DNA from 4 places in the Paenibacillus sp. PvP094 genome. Region 4 is predicted to be linked to each of the others. Evidence: riboswitches for the same ligand, from Rfam matches in the RefSeq annotation. Region 4 holds a riboswitch; each other region holds the start of a gene.
The links. A riboswitch is a leader RNA that binds a small molecule or an ion and turns the genes downstream of it on or off. The one in region 4 is predicted to bind thiamine pyrophosphate.
Positions count from the first base shown of each region.

Region 1: it holds a riboswitch for thiamine pyrophosphate, as region 4 does, so the genes downstream of both, ABIC22_RS07490 (ABC transporter substrate-binding protein) here and thiC (phosphomethylpyrimidine synthase ThiC) in region 4, are expected to answer to the same signal.
Region 2: it holds a riboswitch for thiamine pyrophosphate, as region 4 does, so the genes downstream of both, ABIC22_RS05555 (ABC transporter ATP-binding protein) here and thiC (phosphomethylpyrimidine synthase ThiC) in region 4, are expected to answer to the same signal.
Region 3: it holds a riboswitch for thiamine pyrophosphate, as region 4 does, so the genes downstream of both, ABIC22_RS21050 (thiamine phosphate synthase) here and thiC (phosphomethylpyrimidine synthase ThiC) in region 4, are expected to answer to the same signal.

Region 1 is NZ_JBEPOM010000001.1:1,619,643-1,624,519, reverse strand. Features, by position in the region: gene ABIC22_RS07500 (ABC transporter permease) at 1-566, opposite strand, end outside; gene ABIC22_RS07495 (thiamine-binding protein) at 566-856, opposite strand; gene ABIC22_RS07490 (ABC transporter substrate-binding protein) at 886-1,926, opposite strand; TPP riboswitch at 2,136-2,248, opposite strand; gene ABIC22_RS07485 (hypothetical protein) at 2,421-2,885, opposite strand; gene ABIC22_RS07480 (VOC family protein) at 2,981-3,367, opposite strand; gene ABIC22_RS07475 (DUF2798 domain-containing protein) at 3,540-4,040, shown strand; gene ABIC22_RS07470 (MFS transporter) at 4,270-4,877, opposite strand, start outside.
Region 2 is NZ_JBEPOM010000001.1:1,179,128-1,184,004, reverse strand. Features, by position in the region: gene ABIC22_RS05565 (ABC transporter substrate-binding protein) at 1-103, opposite strand, end outside; gene ABIC22_RS05560 (ABC transporter permease) at 191-1,009, opposite strand; gene ABIC22_RS05555 (ABC transporter ATP-binding protein) at 996-1,757, opposite strand; TPP riboswitch at 1,928-2,030, opposite strand; gene hisC (histidinol-phosphate transaminase) at 2,136-3,257, opposite strand; gene ABIC22_RS05545 (ATP-binding cassette domain-containing protein) at 3,282-4,058, opposite strand; gene ABIC22_RS05540 (ABC transporter permease subunit) at 4,083-4,868, opposite strand.
Region 3 is NZ_JBEPOM010000001.1:4,562,257-4,567,133, forward strand. Features, by position in the region: gene ABIC22_RS21045 (ABC-F family ATP-binding cassette domain-containing protein) at 1-1,290, shown strand, start outside; TPP riboswitch at 1,400-1,509, shown strand; gene ABIC22_RS21050 (thiamine phosphate synthase) at 1,755-2,378, shown strand; gene thiO (glycine oxidase ThiO) at 2,396-3,628, shown strand; gene thiS (sulfur carrier protein ThiS) at 3,625-3,828, shown strand; gene ABIC22_RS21065 (thiazole synthase) at 3,832-4,599, shown strand; gene ABIC22_RS21070 (ThiF family adenylyltransferase) at 4,596-4,877, shown strand, end outside.
Region 4 is NZ_JBEPOM010000001.1:1,407,469-1,412,345, reverse strand. Features, by position in the region: gene ABIC22_RS06535 (alpha/beta hydrolase) at 1-646, opposite strand, end outside; gene ABIC22_RS06530 (IclR family transcriptional regulator) at 1,008-1,751, shown strand; TPP riboswitch at 1,873-1,986, shown strand; gene thiC (phosphomethylpyrimidine synthase ThiC) at 2,340-4,145, shown strand; gene ABIC22_RS06520 (hypothetical protein) at 4,226-4,877, opposite strand, start outside.

The DNA of each region.
Region 1 (4,877 bases), 210 kb from region 4:
ATAACGCTGTAAGTAGCAGCAATCTTGACACCGGAGAAGATGGAAGGCAGTGCGTGCGGGAGCTCCAGCTTCCAGAAAATTGGGCCGCGTCTCGCTCCCGCCATGCGCATGTAATTCATCATGGCGGCATCCGTACGTGTCAGGCCATCCATGGCAGCGACGGCAACGGGAAAGAAGCAGACCAGGATGATGGTAATAAGTTTGGGCAGCAGTCCGAATCCGAACCAGATCAGCAGGAGCGGAGCGAGCGCAATGGTCGGTATATTTTGACTAAGGATAAGTAAAGGATACAGGGCAGATTTCAGAAATGGAATCAGATGCAGTACCATGGCGATCAGCAGCCCAACCAGCGTGCCAGCGGCGAAGCCAACTAATGTAAGTTGAATGGTCGCCCAGGCATGCATGCCTAGGCGTTCTGCTTGGGAAGCGGCTTCGTGCGCGATGTCCGAAGGTGCGGGCAGCATCCATTTCTCAATATGAAACAGGGAAACGGCGCCCTGCCATATGGCTATAAAGAGAATAACCGCCACAATGGGCGGCCATACACTTTTGAAGTACGTATGCATTAGCGATATTTCTCCGTCAGGGTATCCATGCTGAAGCCGTTCGGGCTGTGGGCGATTTTGATCTGGGAGATGATGCTTGGACTGCCAGCCTCCACGAGCACCTCATGCATTTTACGGACAACTTCCAGCAGTTCCTCCAGTTCACCTTCCATCGTGGTGTCGAGCGCATTAACCTGATATTTCAAGCCAGATTGCTGAATCACTTCGATGGCCCGATCTACATAAGGATAAGAATTTTCGCCATTCGGCGTTTTGGGAATCACTTGAATGCTAAGCAGTGTGCTTGCCATGAGTAATCACGGCTCCTTTCGATTCAACTTTATTGGGGTAGAAATTCGTTCGTATAGGCTTGGGATACGTCGATCTGCTCATCAAGCAGTTTTTTGCTAAACATCCAGTCCGTGTAGTTCTGCCACACTTCCTGTTTTTGCTCACCCCAGCGCGGAGCGTCATCCTTGTATTTCGGGCTCAGCCATTTCTGACTTGCCACCACAAGGTCCTTATCGAGATCAGGTACAGCCTTGATTAAAATGTCTGCCGCTTCTTCGGGATGATCAATCGCATATTGATACCCTTCGGAAGTAGCCTTCATAAACGCCTTCACCAGCTCCGGGTCATTCTGAATGGTCTGCTCGTTCGTCACGAGTACAGGCGTGTAATAGTCCAGCGCATCGGAATAATCCTTCACATACAGCATGTCGAGGGGTTCACCGCGCAGCTCGGCTTCAATGCCGGTCCAGGCATAGAAAATCCATGCAAAATCAATGTCCCGTTTCACTGCGGTAAAAAAGTCGGTGTCGCCCATATTGATATTCTTCACTTTGGACACATCGGCGCCTTCGCCTTCCATTATGGATTGCATAACCGCTTCTTCAACCGGTGATCCCCAGCCGCCATAGGATTTGCCTTCGAAATCCTTGGGTGATTTAATGTTTCGATCCACCGGAGCGGCGAATCCAGACGTATTATGCTGAATGACTGCTGCAATGGAGACGAGCGGAACGTTCTGTGTACGGGCCTGTGTTACACTCTCCTGATAACTTACCCCAAAAGGAACTTCGTTTGAGGCTACCATCGTATCCGCACCGCCGGCTCCCGGCTGCACAATCTCGACATTCAAGCCTTCTGCCTGGTAAAATCCTTGATCCACGGCGGCATAAAGCCCGGTATGATTCGTATTGGGTGTCCAGTCGAGCACGACCTTAACATCCTTCAATGCTGCGCTGTCACCTTCGCTGCTGTTTTCAGTGGTGCTGCTGCCGTTCTGTCCTGCAGGCGCTGCTTCCTTGCTGCCGCATGCAGCGACGGTGACCAGTGTCACACACAAGAGCAGGAGTCCGATCATTTTACGCCATCTCATCTTGTTTTTCTCTCCTTCATATGGTCCGGCCAGTGGCGCGGGGTACTCCTTGGCTTCATATCCAAGCATGGTGCATAAATCCTTCGATTTATACCAGCTATGATCCGGATGACGTACTTTTTGTGTCAAAAAGATACCATCAAAAAAAGCGCCCCGTAATCCGGGACGCGTGCAGGCGTTAGAGAGGTGGCTGCAGCACATGGCTGGGCCAATTCGATATACTCCGATTCCTACGCTGGCATGATCCAGATCAGGTCTAAGGGTTAGTATCTTGATGGGATACACTCTCAGCCGGCCAATTCCGACTCCCCTGGGAAACTATGAAGTTACAGGCATTACTAGGTGTAATTATAGGCCAGAGGCCGGGATGTGTCCAGTCAGGAACTGGATGGAATAGCCAAGGGTGATTTGCCTGTGGGAATGTATCAAATATCAGAAAGGATAAGCAGATCGGACTCGATCTTTGTTTGAAGGCAGACGGGTACATGTTTGATTTACTGAACTTTGATTTTGATCACGTAACTAACGCTGCCTTCAAACCAACTTGCACTGTACAAATAGGTATATATTCCAGGAGTATCAGGTGCTTCGATTGTATGATGAGAATGATCTAGTCTGATCCAACTGTTTAACGCAATCCCCTGTTCAATAAATGTAATTTCTGTAGGAGTCTGATCGAAGGTTATGAAGAGCGTTGAACCGGCAGGTACATTTACAGGGGAGGTTGGCACATCGATTGCTGAAAATTCGTTATATTTCGTATTGTTTTTCCAAGTATACTCGAAATACTCCGCAGGAATGGATAGGGTTGTCTCTTGAACCAGGACTGTGGATTGGGGGAGTGGTTTGTTGCTTAAAGTCACGAGTAAAGATTCTCCTACTAGAATTGAAAAATATACGGTGTAGCATAATGCCCATATGACAGTAATAGCGGCGATCATTTGCATCAGTCTTTTCATGGCGAACTCCTTGAATATAGGGGGGAATAATGCGTGACAGGTCACATTATACCCACGGGTTCCTGGAATTGAATATTCCTTAAACGGTACATGGTTTAACGCTGGAAGAACTCAATCCATTCTTTCTCCGGTCCATAGATGAAGAAATAGCGATAGCCGTTGGGCAGCGTAACGATCTCCCCGTCAATAAACTCGGCCTCCGTCGCCTGGATACGCTTATATTCCGCATCAAGGTCCTCCACGTGGATAGCGAAATGGTGCACCGTTCCTTCGGAAGGCAGTTTATCGCTGTATCCCTGAATCAATTCAATCTCCGTTTCATCACTACCATGGAAGCCAAGGAAAGCGAGCTGAATAACACCATTCGTGTGGGTTACCCGATCTTTCAATTCCAGTCCTACAATCTCCGTATAGAAACGCAGTGTTGTCTCCAGATCACGTACAGCAATGCCGATGTGGTCAATACGTTTTTGAAAACCCATCATGAAAACCTCCCAAGTTCAGAAAATCGTTTCTTACATATTAAGGGATATGATAGATTCCTAATTCCGAGTTGTCAAATATGATTTAAATCAAATTCACAGAATGTTCACTTATGTGGAGATATTCGCGATCTTTATAATTGGCAGAGTAAACAGAGAGGATGAGAGAGAGTTGCCAACCACGAAGAAAGAACATATTTATTTTGGCTTGATGATGTGTACAGGAATGGTCATCGTGATGATGTCCTTCAACCTGATTTACAACGGATTAATCGGTAGATTATCCCCGCTTGAATTACTGTTTCAGTTTGTTTTGTGTTTTGCTATTGCTTTCCTAGTGGAATCCTTTGTTGTCGGTCCGGTAGCCCAGAAAGTTGCTTTTTCACTGCCGTTTGACAAGTCCAACAAGCTTCTCGGTATTGTGGCCATGTCTTGCTGCATGGTTGTTGGCATGGTTTTGATCATGTCCTTGTATGGTATGGTCACGTCTTATTTTGCGAATCAGTTGGTGGGTAAATCGCTCCTCGAAACCTATCTTCACACCATCACTCGTAACTTTAGCCTGGCCCTTCCGCTGCAGCTTCTCATTATTGGGCCCCTTGTTCGCTATGTATTCCGTACATTTATTAAAGGGAAAGAAGTGGTAGCTCCCTTGATCAACAATGAAGCTTAGTAAACCTGCTGAATGTAATTCATAAATTAATGCTAATATTTTTTACTCCAGAAATGAAAAAACCTGCCGCAAACTATTTCCTGGGCAATCATGATGTAGACCATTGAACGGCAAGAGTTTCAATCTACAGTGCGATAATTGAAGCAAAAAGGGCTCCGAAGCATGCGCTGCGGAACCTCTTTACATTATAGCTTAATTGGTGATTTTAATACGATTTGCAAGACGGTAATCAAACGGAACCTACATGTTGTCTGCTCTGCCACTGATAAGCAACCAAGCTGATTACAAGCAGACCTGCAGAAAATAGCGCAAGCATCCATGTGGATTGATTGATGTCCAGATGATCCAGACTCCAACCGGTAAGCAGAGGCAGAATGGCGCCGCCGACTCCGCCAGATGCAATCAGGATACTGGGTGTAGACTCTTCTGTTCCTGGCAGCATTTTGCTGGCAAAAACGAGAGCAATGGAGAAAACCCCTGAAAAAGCCAGCCCAAGCAGGAGAATAATTAGAAAAGCAGACCAGATCTGGTTGGTAAACGGGAAAATGGCCATTAGCAGCACAGCTGCCAGACAGCTGTACAAAATGTACACGCGATACTGGAACTTTTCAGCGATATATCCGGCGAAGAGTCTTCCAACAGACATCGCGATCCAAAAGCAGGTAACACTAAGTGCTGCTCCAGCTTCCTTCATGTTCATTTTTTCAATCAGAATGGCAGGCATGAAGTTGGCAAGACTCATCTCCGTGCCGACATAGAGAAAGAAAAATACAACGAATAAGATCATCAGGGCCAGATTACGGCCTCGATAGATTGAACTGGTAGTGTCACGGTCTG
Region 2 (4,877 bases), 230 kb from region 4:
CGGACGATGATGGGTTCGCACCCGTATTGCCACAACCGCTGACGATCAGTAATAAACAGATGAGGGCAGGAAGCAGGATGTGAATGAGTTTCTTCTTTCTCATGGATAAATGGGCCTCGTTTCTTTCATTTTTGTTTGGTTCCAATCGCTGATATGTTTTAAAGAGATCGACAGGAAGGAGCAGCACTTGTTATCTCATTGCCGATTGCCTTTTAATCGACTTTCCTCTGCGTGCATGCTCTGCATTCCGCTTCAATCCGAGGACTCGCTCCAGCCAGGCAATAAGCACGAACAGACCGATGCCCAGCAGGGATAACAGCAGAATGGATGCAAACATTGCATCGGTATTCATGCTGCTGGACATTCTGCGGCTGAAATAACCAAGTCCTTTGCTGCCTCCGAGCCATTCGCCAATGGTTGCGCCGACCACGCAGTACACCACCGACATCTTCAATCCGGAAAAGAAAGAGGGCAGCGCAAGAGGTACCTGAAGCTTGCGGAACAGATCCCACGTGCTTGCTCCCATGGTCATCAGCAGTTCGCGCTGTTCCGGGTCGCCTTGACGGAGACCATCATAGGTGCTGACCACAATCGGGAAGAATGCGATCAGAAACACCACAGCGACCTTACTCCAGAGTGTGTAGCCAAACCACAGAATGAATACAGGAGACAGGGCAATCAGTGGAATTGTCTGGCTGATTACGATGAAGGGATACAGCGCCTTTTCAATCGAACGGCTGAGGTGCATGCCTGCTGCCAGAGCGCTTCCGGCAACGATGGACAAGCCGAAGCCAACCGCAACCTCCACCAATGTGGCAGGCAGATGGGTTCCCAGGAGCAGATGCCGATGCTCAACTAGAGAACTCGCTATTGATGTAGGTGCAGGGATGATGAAAGAAGGGACCCAGCCCAATCGCACGATGCATTCCCAGCTGACCAGCATCAGGAGAAGAAGCGCAGCGAACAGGCCGTAGCGGGCAAGCCATCTGCTGACGTTAAAGCTTCGCATGTAGTTGTTCCTCCAACCGTTGTCGCATCTGTATAAGATCGGGATCGTAGACCATGTCCGAGTGTCTCGGACGGGGTAGAGGCACCGTCATGTCCAGCAGCTGCCGACCACCAGGAGTGAGAAGGACAATCCGGTCACTTAATAACAGGGCTTCTTCAATATCATGCGTGATGAACAGCACCGTTTTGCCGAGGCTTTCCCACAATTCAAGCAGCCAGCGATGCATCTCCCGCTTGGTCATGGCGTCAAGCGCGCCAAAGGGTTCGTCCAGCAGCATCAGCTGTCCTCCTGTCAACAACGTGCGCAGCAGGGCGACCCGCTGCTTCATGCCGCCGGACAGTTCGTCCGGGTAGGCATGCTCATAGCCGGATAAGCCGAATCTGTCGAGTCCGGCCATAATGGAAGCGCGCAGCTTCACCTTGTCCTGCTTCCTCGGGGCAAGCTCCGAGGGAAGCAGGCAGTTCTCCATAACCGTCCGCCAGGATAACAGCAAATCCTTCTGCGGCATGTAGGCGACTCGCCCAAGTCGCTGTCCAGGCGGCACCCCAGCAATTTCGATCGTGCCGTCTGTCGGTTCAAGCAAGCCTGCCAGCAGCTTGAAGAGTGTGCTCTTGCCCGACCCGCTGGAGCCGATCAGCGAGACGAACTCTCCCTTTTTTACACACATCGACACATTGGAGAGGATGGGGGAATGTCTCTGATCCGGAAAAGTAAAGGTCATGTTGTCAATCTGTACATCGTTGCTCATTTGGTTCCTTGACCCCCTTGGAATAAAAACTGCCTGAACGGAAATGCACGTTGTTTGCGATCTGTATGTAAGTAAATGCGAAAAAGCCCGCCCATTTCCGGAGAAATGAGTGGGCCTGTTAAGTTCAACCGACATTCATGTTCATATGAATATGAAAAAAATCCGTTAACTGAAAGTCCGCTCCACTTCCCTCCGCTGGTATGATCCAGATCAGGTTCAAAGGGTCCGAATACATTTATTCGTCTCAGCCGCAAGGCTCCCCTAGTGCAATCGTTCAAGATATGCAGTTGTGTACACAGCATATATCACGTGCCCGCGAGATGTAAAGAGGGCGGCTTAAAAGAAGTGTGCGTAAAGAAGTTAGGAAAGTGACCTATTCTAATTGTTTGAATGTAACAGTGAATCAAGCTCACCGATCAGACGGGCAATCTGTTCAGGTGTGCCAATCGTAATCCGAAGCCAGGTAGGCATGCCGAATTCGGCACCGCCGCGGACAGAGATGCCTCTGTTTAACAATTCTTTGGTAATCGGGCCACTATCCTGCAACAGATCCACCATCATGAAATTCGTTTCGGAAGGGATGTAGGGTAACTTCCAATGATCAAAGGACTGCATTAACGTTTTCCGTCCCTGACGATTGTAGTGCAGGCAATGAGAAACAAATTCATGATCATCCAGGCTGGCTGAAGCAGCGGCTTGGGAGATGGCTGTCAAACTGATGGGCAGCTTGACCCGGTTAATGCCTTCAATGATGCTTTCATTCCCGATGCCATATCCAATTCGCAGGCCGGCAAGTCCATATATTTTGGAGAAGGTTCGCAAAATAATCAGATTATTATACTGCTCCAGCAGCTTAACCGTATCAGGATAATCTTCACTTTCCGCAAATTCATAATACGCTTCGTCCAGGACAACCACGACATGGGAGGGCACATGTTCGAGTAAACCAAGCAGGGCATCTGCCGTGAAAATGGTTCCGGTTGGATTATTCGGATTGCACAGCCAGATGATTCGGGTAGAAGCATTGATCCGCTGCCGGAATTGCTCCAGGTCCAGTGAATGGTTGACCAAAGGCACTTCATGAATAACCCCGCCTGCCAGCAGCGTAGCGCCCTTATACCAGTTAAAGGAGGGGACCGGAATGAGTGATTCCTCGCCGGGATTAAGATAGGCTTGGGCGGTAAGGGTTAGGAGCTCGAATGATCCACTGCCAAATACCAGTTGGGAGGTACGCACACCCAGACGTTCCGCAAGTTTGTCTCGCAGCAGTTGGCTGGAACCGTCGGGGTATTGAGCCAGAAGATCGGAGCTCAGCGATCTGACTGCTTCCGCTGCCAGGGGAGAAGAGCCAAACGGATTCTCGTTCGCTGCAAGTCGATCTACACTTTCCAGTCCCAATTCCCGCCGGATCTGTTCCATGGATTTGGCAGGTGTATAAGCCGGAATTTGATTTAACAGATCTTTAACAGGAGGAGAGGGAACGGTTGAGAGGGATTGCATAATCATACCTTCTTTCCAGTGGAATTAGATCGAGAATGATATCTGTTTCTGGGCTATCTGCTGTGGTGTCTCTTGTGGAGGAGTCAACAAGCGATTTAGAATAAGATTTTCAAAATGAGCAAACCCGCTGTCCCGAACACGTGGACGCTCCAGCGTAATTCGGGTATCCATCGTTATATGACCATCCTCGATTAACAGCACCCTGTCAGCGAGCGCAACCGCCTCACTGACATCATGAGTGACCAGAATGACAGTCAGATCTTCTTCTACCCACAAGCGTTCGATTAATTGCTGCATTTCAATTCGGGTCAATGCATCCAATGCACCCAGCGGTTCATCCAGCAGCAGTAAACGCGGATGACTTGCGAGTGCCCGTGCCAAGGCAACACGTTGTTTTTGTCCGCCAGATAATACCCCCGGCCAGTCACCTTCACGCTCTCCAAGTCCTACATTGCGAAGCGACTGGCGTGCATCTTCCTTGTTCTTGTCGGGGATTCCCAGCCGTACATTGTCGAGCACGGATTTCCAAGGCAGCAGTCGGGCTTCCTGAAACAGAAACCGTGTCTCTGGTGCTGTACTGCCAAGCTTTCTGTTGCCCAGCATAACGCTTCCGGAAGAGGGGGATTCCAGCCCGGCGATCAGACGCAGCAAAGTGCTTTTGCCACAACCACTTCGTCCAACGATGGCTACAAATTCCCCTTGTCTTACATTGACATTGATGTCGGATAGAATTGTCCGCTGATCATACGATTTCTGAACCCTATCTACTTGAAGAAAAGGACTGATCTGACTTGTGCTCATGGATCAATTCACGCTCCTTTGGCTTTACTTGCGGGATAGAGCCGGGTTCCAGCGCAGCCAGCGCCGTTCCAGCCATTTGGCGATGGTATCGGACAGCTTGCCCAGCAGGGCATATAGCAGAATGCTTAAGACGATTACATCCATCTGCATGAATTCCCGCGCATTCATCGCCATGTAGCCAATCCCCGCATCCGCCGCAACCGTCTCGGCTACGATAAGGGTCAGCCACATAATGCCAAGTGCATAACGAATACCCACGAGAATGGAAGGCAGTGCACCAGGTAGGATAATGTCTTTATAAAGGGACCAACGGCTGAGGCCATATACTTTGCCCATTTCAATCAGACCGGGATCGACCGATCGTATGCCGTGGAACGTATTCAGATATACCGGAAAGAATACACCCAGTGAAACGAGAAATAATTTTGCTTCTTCACCGATCCCGAACCACACAATAACGAGGGGGATCAATGACAGATGCGGAATGTTACGGATCATCTGTACCGAGGAGTCGGCGATCTTTTCCGCAAGGGAGGAGATGCCGTTCAGCACTCCCAGCAGAAAACCCAGACCCCCACCAATGAGGAATCCTCCCAAAGCTCGTCTGGCGCTAATACTGATATTGTTCAGTAGTTCACCGTTACCAAGCAGACGAATGAAGGCCTCCAGTACTTGAGCGGGACGGGGCAAAATATTGGCTGCAACAACTCCGGATGCAGTCAGCCATTGCCACAGAGCCAGAATGAGTAGGGGTACAACAAAAGGAATGAACTGGTTAAACCATGCCCGGTTAAAGGTTTTGGACCGCACGTTATGCCT
Region 3 (4,877 bases), 3.2 Mb from region 4:
AAAGATGCCTTCCTTCCCCTGCTTGAACTGGAAAAAGAAATGATGGCCATTACAGACCAGATGGCTGACGCAGACCCAGACCAGCTTGAAAAACTGCTGGAAGAAATGGGTGAAATCCAGGAGCAGCTTGAGCAGGGCGATTTTTATTTGATTGATGTAAAAGTGGAAGAAATGGCAAATGGCCTCGGATTATCCGCTATTGGGCTTGATCGTGACGTCGCTGCTCTAAGCGGGGGACAACGGACCAAAGTATTGCTCGCCAAGTTGTTGCTCGAGAAACCGACGGCTCTTTTGCTGGACGAGCCAACAAACTACCTGGACGTGGAGCACATTGAATGGTTAACTCGATATTTGAAAGATTACCCTTATGCATTTATTCTGATTTCGCATGATACGGAGTTCATGAATGAAGTCGTTAACGTGATTTATCATCTGGAATTTGCTAAATTGACGCGTTATGCTGCCAACTACAATAAGTTTCTTGAAATGGCAGATATGCAAAAAGCACAACATATCGACGCTTATGAGAAACAGCAGGAATATATTAAGAAACAGGAAGATTTCATTCAGCGTAACAAGGCAAGAGCCTCCACTTCCGGACGTGCCAAAAGCCGCGAGAAACAGCTGGGCAAGATTGAACGAATCGATCGCCCGGATGAAGCAGCAAAACCGACATTTAAATTCAAAGATGCCCGTGCCAGCAGCAAAACAGTATTCGAGGGAATTGATTTCGAGATAGGTTATTCCTACCCTTTGCTGCCTAAGATGACAATGACCATTGAACGTGGTGAGAAAATAGCCATTGTTGGATGTAACGGTGTAGGTAAGTCGACACTTCTTAAAACCATATTGGGCAAAATCCCGCCGATCAGTGGTAAAACGTTCCTGGGGGATTATCTGGAAACGGCTTACTTTGAACAGGAAGTTCGGGCTGGCAACATTACGCCAATTGAAGATGTGTGGAACGAATTCTCCCATCTAACTCAGAATGAAGTACGCGGGCATTTGGCCCGCTGTGGTTTGAAAAACGAGCATATCACTCGTCCGCTGAGTGCACTTAGTGGGGGAGAACAAGCGAAAGTTCGCTTGTGCAAGCTTCTGATGCGTGAAAGCAACTGGATCCTGTTTGATGAACCGACAAATCACCTGGATGTAACAGCAAAAGCGGAGCTAAAACGAGCCTTGCAAGAATTTAAAGGTACAGTACTGCTCGTTTCCCATGAACCTGAATTTTATCAGGATTGGGTCACCAAGACATGGGACGTCGAAGCCTGGTCTGAGAAAAACTAGTTGTTGCGGAGCAATTTAGTGCTCTACAATCAAAACATTCATCAACATGAGTTTGAAAAATCAACGGTGACAAAAAAAGGTGACTATGGTAACATAGGCTACAACTTCATACGATCACTAGGGGGGCCGCTCGTTGCGGCTGAGATGGAATAATGCGATTCCGGACCCTTTGCACCTGATCTGGATTATACCAGCGTAGGGAAGTGGCGCGTTTTAGTTAATGATATGGGCAAATTAATATTCGATTTTGTAGCGAATGTGAATGCTCACAAGTGGAACATGAAGGTATCTCGTATATATCAGGGCTATGGTTTAATAGCTTGTATACCTGACAACTGGCATGTAAAGCTCATTTAACTAACTGGACATGTTATCGCGGCCACTCCCTACGGGAGTGGCTTTTTTGTGCTTACATATTGTGACGGCAAGGAAGGTGAAACCAAACGGATACCTTTAAAAAACCTGTGAATTCACTATCGTTTGAACTGCATGCTGTTTCGCCAGGGGTAGGGGATCAACAACGTTTTCTGAAGATTGCAGCGGATGCATGGCCTTGGCTTGACTATATCCACATTCGGGAAAAACATCTAACCACTGAACAAAAAATTCAATGGGCTCATAGTTTGCTGAACGCAGGAATTCCATCTGACAGGATCGTAATCAATGGTCTATGTGAGCTGAATAAGTTGGAAAAACATGTTTTCATTCAGAGGATTCATTGGGGCCAGTCCGATATGGCGACTACTCAAGGCAGCAGCCTGAACAAAAGCGATCGACTTCGTCTCGGTATTTCTGTTCACTCTCTTCACGAAGCTAGAGTAGCTGAAGAACGGGGAGCGGATTACCTCTTTTATGGTCATGTATTTTCCTCCAGCAGTAAACCTGGGAGCAAGCCGAGAGGGATATATGCACTGTCTGAAATATGCTCAGCTGTTTCCATCCCCGTAATTGCCATTGGCGGTATTGGACCGGCAAACATAGCAGCTGTACGTGCAGCTGGTGCAAGTGGTGCCGCAGTAATATCTTCTATCTGGGCCAGTGATAATCCGGAAAGCGCGGCAGCAGCCTTGAAGCGGGCTATCGAATGAATAACGGAGGTGAATGAATGAGCAGAGAAGCAAGAGGCCGAAGACGAAGAGGCAGCATTTACCGAAATGGAGCAGGTTGTACGACACAAATACGTGGAGAAATTCGTGGCAAGCTTCATGCGGAAACTATTGTTGTGGGAGGAGGCGTTATAGGTTGTGCCATCGCGTATGAGCTAGCTTCACGAGGTAAAGAAGTGATTTTAATCGAGCGTGCGCGTATTGCAAGTGAGACATCTTCTGCGGCAGCGGGCATGTTAGCTGCAGACAGCGAGACGTTTCATACTACTGTGATGTCAAAGCTAGCATATGAAAGTAGAAAACGACTGCATCAGCAAAAAGAACAGCTTGAACTACTAAGCGGCATTGAAATTGGCCTGCAGCAGAGTGGATTTATTACACCATTTCGGAATGAAGCCGAGATGAAAAAGTATAGCGATTCGAGAAGAAGTACAGTTTTGCCTACAGAGCAAATGTGGTGGGATCATTCCAATCTTCAACGTGAAGCCCCATGGATAAGCAAGGAAGCTTTCGGGGCTCTGTATAGAGCTTCAGAAAGTGAACTTCTCCCTGTCAATTTGGCACGTGCCTATGCGGGCGCAGCTCAAACAATGGGAGCCAAAGTAATCGAAGGTGTACAGAATGTAAGTCTAATTGCCGACTCGAGTGGAATCCAGGGTGTGGAAACGTCGATTGGAAGATTAACGTGTAAACATGTTGTTGTCGCAGCTGGATTACAAGGTGGAGAGATATTGAAGCAGGTGGGTCTTAACCTGCCCACTCTTCCAGTGAAAGGTGAAATTGCAGCAATACAATTTGCGAAACATGATGCAGATTACAGACCTGACAAGACTGTTTATGCAGATAATGTATACATTGTCCCCAAAGCAAACGGCGAAGTTTGGATCGGAGCTACCAGTTTACCGGGGCGCTCAGATCGGGAAGTTACTGTTGAAGGCATTCAAAAGCTGCTTGCATCCGCAGCAGGGTGGGTCCCTGGAATACAGCAAGCCCAGTTTATCCGTGCCTGGGCAGGGGTTCGACCATCAACCCCTGACGGTTTGCCTTATCTGGGAGCTTGTAAATGCGTACCCGGGTTATATACCGCGTTTGGACATTACAGAAATGGCATCTTACTTAGCGCAATTACCGGCAGCCTGATGGCTGATCTGATGGCTGGCCATTCTTCGGAGGAGCTTGGCATTGATGAATTGAGTCCGGAGCGTTTGAGCAGAAAGGAGATTATGCAGTGAACATCATCGTAAACGGGCAGAGCATGAACATTGAGGACGATTTAAATCATGTAGATCAGCTACTGCAATCTTTTAATTTGCAGGTGAAAACTGTGGTGGTTGAGTTAAATCGCCAAATTCTGATGAGGGAGCACCATGCATCGACCGTTTTAAGAGACGGAGACCGAATTGAGATCGTACATTTTGTGGGAGGCGGTTAAAACATGCTGAAGATAGGACATCATTCATTTCATTCTAGATTGTTGTTGGGTACGGGCAAATTTGACGATTTGGATATACAGAGTCAAGCGGTAGAAGCGTCAGGAACCGAAGTGCTGACTTTTGCAGTTCGACGCCTCAACTTGGAAGATCGGGATAAACGCCACTTCCTTGATACACTCGATTTGAAGCGATTCACTTTACTCCCTAATACCGCGGGTGCTTCCACTGCAGAAGAGGCCGTCCGAATCGCTGAACTTGCCCGTGCCTCAGGACTTTGTGATATGATAAAAGTAGAAGTGATCGGAGATGGGATCACACTGCTGCCAGATCCGATCGAAACGTACAAGGCCTGCGAGATCCTGTTGGAAAAAGGATTCATCGTACTGCCTTATATCTCGGATGATGTGATTTTAGCCAAACGGCTGCAGCTGCTTGGGGTTCATGCAGTCATGCCAGGAGCTTCACCGATCGGAGCAGGAAGAGGCATTATCAACCCGTACAACCTGGAAATCATAATGGAGCAAGCGGTTGTTCCTGTAATTGTGGATGCCGGATTGCGTTCCCCCAAAGATGCTGCTTATGCCATGGAGCTGGGGGCGGATGGTGTGCTGCTGAATACGGCGGTATCCGGTTCGGGAGATCCGGTTAAAATGGCAAAAGCGATGCGAATGGGAGTTGAAGCGGGAAGACTTGCTTATGAGGCAGGCATGATACCCGTTAAGCGTTATGCGGCAGCCAGCAGTCCGGCGGAAGGAATGGTTCATACATGATAGAAGAAACAAATTCAACGGAGCAAAGTGATCGATATTCGAGACAGGAACGATACGCTCCGCTTGGCAAAGAAGGTCAGTGCAGACTGAACAACAGCAGGGTTGTTATCGTGGGTGCCGGTGCACTGGGAACCGGCATTGCAGAGACGCTCGCCAGGTCAGGTATTGGACACATTACCATTGCGGACCGGGACTATGTGGAATGGAGCAACCTGCAGCGACAGCAGCTCTATGTTGAACAGGATGCAGTTCAGCGAATGCCAAAAGCCATGGCGGCC
Region 4 (4,877 bases):
CCGGCTCTAGCAGGAAAGTGCTGTCGAGAATCATGGCATCCACGTTCTCGGTGAGCAGCCCCGTCTGTAATGCTGTGCCTGCGCCCATCGAGAATCCCCAGACGACAAGCTCCTGAGCACCGCGCTGCTTGGCGAACTGAATGGCACCAAGCAATTGCTGGGACTCGGCTTTGCCCCCTGTAGCGACTGCCTTGTTCACCTGAGAGGCGAAACCATAGTCAAACATCACTACATTGAACCCGAGCTGGTGGGCATAGTGAGCCAGGTCATACATGGGAACCCAGGTTTCCTCCCGATTGGCCCCATATCCATGACTGAAGATGATGGTTTTGTTGACATCCGTGTCTGCGGGGATATACCAGCCCTGCATCGTACGGCTGCCATCTGCTGCCGGGAACGTGATATCCTCGTACTTCATGTTCTTGGCCTGCATTGGATTGGAGAACACGGGAGCTACGGTCGGGTTGGATAGTACCCAAGCAATATAGCCGTGTAAGGCAATGAAACAAAAGAGCAGAAAAAATACAACGGAGAGCAGCAACGCTACGATAATATGTTTGAACCGGATCAGCCTCGGTGATAACGAAGAAGGCAGGTCGGACACTTTCGTTTGCAGCGGGGCTTCGCTCTGGGATGTCGGAAACATGATTGCCCCTCCTTATTCAGATCAATTGAAGATAACAACGAGTTCAGATCAGATCATATGGCTTGATGTCCTTGCTTGCCTGTGCAGCAAAGTCTTGCTTATATATCTTTATCGTATGTTTCCATATAGTCAAAGTCAATTGATTGGAGGCATTTGTTACGCAATTGTTATATAGTCCGAAAGATATATGGGTAACATTTCCTGATGGTGCAAATTGCAGGGGATTTAGTCTTATAAAAAGAAAATATTTACACTTCTTATCGTCATGATTTGGCTCATTTTGGTTTACAGATGAGATCGTTTCTCATATAATTTATGTAACCAAGTTTCATGTGATGAAACATGAGGAGGGCATTATGCCATGGAAGACCGCAAACTAACCGTCCGGGCTGTGGAACGGGCGCTGGATATATTATTATGTTTTACCACACGGAGCGATCTTGGACTCACAGAAATTGCGAGCCAGATTGGTTTGCACAAAAGTACGGTTCATCGTCTGATGGCGACGCTGGAGGAGAAGGGCTTCGTCATTCGCGATGCGGCCACTGAGAAATACAGGCTCGGCATTCGAATCTGGGAGCTGTCTGCTCATATGTCCCGCAGTGATGATCCTGCCATTTTGCTGCTTCCTGCAATGGAGCGGCTCAGAGATCGTTTGGGAGAAACGGTCAGTCTGTACCTGCGGGATGGCAGTGAGCGTATCCGTATTCAGGCTGTTCAGAGTGATCAGGCCATCCGGCGGGTGGCTCCGGTTGGCGTACGTCTTCCTCTATCCGTAGGGGCATCCAGCAAGGTACTCATGGCATTTGCGACGGAAGAAGACCGGGAGGAACTGATGAATGGTCCCGAATGGCCCGTATTTATCGATCCCGAAGTTTATCTGGCCCAGATGGGTGATATCCGGGAGAATGGATATGCGACCAGCTACGAAGAACGTGAGCCTGGAGCGGCTGCAGTATCGGTTCCTATTATGGATCGAAAGGGGAATATTGCTGCTGCACTATCCGTATCGGGTCCCGTTAGCCGCCTGTCCCAGGAAACTTTGCACGAATATGCACCTGTACTGAAGGAAGCAGCCGCGCAGATGGGTCTCATGTTGTCCTGATCCGGCGTGTCTGGAAGAAAAAGGGTTGTATTTCTGACTGGCTTGCGCTAGTCTGTAATGGACAGCCCAGCGGGGCTGGAATGAATTGAATATGGAACTGCGGTACACATACCGCAACTGTTAACGTTACTGGGGGAGTCCGAATTGTCCGGACTGAGACGGGATCGCATGAGATTCCGGACCCTTTGCACCTGATCTGGATCATACCAGCGTAGGGAAGTAATCGGCGATACAACCACGAACACTGCATAATCCAGCCTTTGGCATGTCTCCACTTGAGGGAGCTTGGCATCAGGCTTGTTATGGGGTGATGGACATAGGCCGGTTCCCTCGGGAACCGGCTTTTTTATATACAGTGTCAAGCGATCAACCGCAGCAGAGGCGGTTCCCTTCTTTTGCGGGAGAGCTGGAGTTGGGTATAACCCGATTATGCCTGTGCCAGATTCTGTCTGCGCTATGCCGCTGTAATGTTCTTTCTTCGGAAGTTGGCCGCTCTTTTCTTGCCTATGCGTGGATGATATGGAACGGGTGCACGAGCGATCAAACTGGCCCATCCATGGGACGACCAACGAGGAGGAAGAGGTAGCGATGAACACAAACAACAGAACAACGGCACAGGAACATTCAGGACAGGGGTTGGAAAAGAGAACAGTGGCGGCCGGACGGGTGCAACAGTTTCCCGGCAGCCGCAAAGTTTACATTCAGGGCTCACGGCCGGACATTGCTGTACCGGAGCGTGAAATTGCCCTTCATGACACGAATACACCCCAAGGGGTGGAGCATAACGAGCCGCTGCGCGTGTACGATACGAGCGGCCCTATGACGGACCCCGGATTTCACGCCGATATCCGGGCAGGCCTGCCAGCTTTGCGTGCACGCTGGATCACAGAACGAAACGATGTAGAGGCGTACCAGGGACGTACCGTCAAACCGGAGGATAACGGGCTTAAGCCTGGAGGGAAGAGAACCGGAGCTGAAGAATATCCAGGCCTCCGCGGCAAACCGCTCCGTGCACAATCCGGACGCTGTGTCACCCAAATGCACTATGCGAGGCAGGGCATCATTACCCCTGAGATGGAGTTTGCAGCTATTCGTGAAGGCGTGGAGTCGGAATTCGTCCGGCAGGAGCTGGCGAGCGGCAGGGCCATTCTGCCATCCAATATTAATCATCCAGAGAGCGAACCGATGCTGATCGGACGTCACTTCCACGTAAAGATCAACGCGAATATTGGAAACTCTGCCGTATCCTCTTCGATTGAAGAAGAAGTGGAGAAAATGACTTGGGCGGTACGCTGGGGGTCCGATACGGTAATGGATCTTTCCACGGGCAAGGATATCCATACGACCCGGGAATGGATCATCCGCAATTCTCCGGTACCAATCGGGACGGTGCCGCTGTATCAGGCGCTGGAGAAGGTGAATGGCGAAGCCGAGGCACTCACCTGGGAGTTGTACCGGGATACGCTCATTGAGCAGGCAGAGCAGGGTGTGGATTACTTTACGATCCATGCAGGCGTACTGCTGCGTTACATACCGATGACGGCCAAACGGATGACCGGCATTGTATCCAGAGGTGGTTCCATTATGGCGGCATGGTGCCTTGCGCACCATCAGGAGAACTTTTTGTACACGCATTTTGAGGAAATCTGTGAAATCATGAAAAGGTATGATGTAGCCTTCTCTCTCGGAGATGGACTCCGCCCGGGCAGCATCTATGATGCCAATGATGAAGCCCAGATGGCTGAACTTGCTACGCTTGGTGAACTGACACAGATTGCGTGGAAGCATGATGTGCAGGTGATGATTGAGGGGCCAGGACATGTGCCGATGCACAAGATTAAGGAGAATGTCGACCTTCAGATGGAGATCTGCAAGGAAGCACCGTTTTATACACTTGGTCCGCTGACAACCGATATTGCACCAGGCTATGACCATATTACCTCAGCCATTGGAGCGGCGATGATCGGCTGGTTCGGAACGTCGATGCTCTGCTATGTGACACCAAAGGAACATCTGGGCCTGCCGAACAAGGATGATGTCCGGGAAGGCGTTATTGCTTACAAGATTGCGGCACATGCCGCTGATCTGGCCAAAGGCCATCCGCGTGCACAGCGCCGGGATGACGCGCTGTCGAAGGCCCGCTTCGAATTCCGCTGGCGGGACCAGTTCAACCTGTCACTGGATCCGGAACGTGCGCTGTCCTATCACGATGAGACACTCCCGGCTGAAGGGGCCAAGGAGGCCCATTTCTGCTCCATGTGCGGACCTAAATTTTGCAGCATGCGCATTACGCAGGATATTCGTGCCTTTGCCGCAGACAAAGGATTATCCGAGAATGAGGCTGTGGCAGCCGGAATGCAGGAAAAGGCTGAGGAATACCGAACCCGAACCTAAGCGCCATTACAGCGCAATTTGGGCAGCCTAAGATATATAAAAGCCGTTCTCTCCACTACTGGGAGAAGAACGGCCCCTAACTAACGCCTACCGATATTCAATTGCTGCTCCAAATAAGATGCCAGCGATGCGAGCGGGCTGTAAATCTCACTTCCCGTATTTGCTGAAGCAAAGGCAGCTGCGGGAGCCATGGATAGCTGAGCAGCTACAATGGTTTTCTCTGGTGACTGTGCAGCTAGTTGCTGCAAGCCCGTTGTCACCGCCTCCATATATCCTTCCTTATCGCCGCGCATGATCAGCTCAAATGTACCAGGAATTAATGCGGCCTTTGTTCTCGAAGCAGCCACAACGTTTGCCTGCCCGTTAGTTTCACCTTGCTGTAGTGCTTCATTCACCCGCGCCATCGTTCCTTCAACCGTTGCAGGATTGGTAAAAGCTAGAATGTATTCCTGCGAATCCTGCTGCAGCTTCTGCAATAATGGATCATCAATACCGATAACGGGGATGGAGACTTGCTGTGCTTCGTGCGCCAGTACTGCAGCGAATAGGGTACAGGTGACCAGAATCGCATCTGCATGACATTGGGCAATCCACTTTAATGTCTGGGATACCTTTTCTCGAATGACAGCGTCTGAGAAGTTCGTATCCTGCTTAAGGCGATCCAGACCGGGATCAACATAATGCACAAGTTCCACTTCATAGGGGGCGAGCGCCTCTTCAATGAGTGCGATG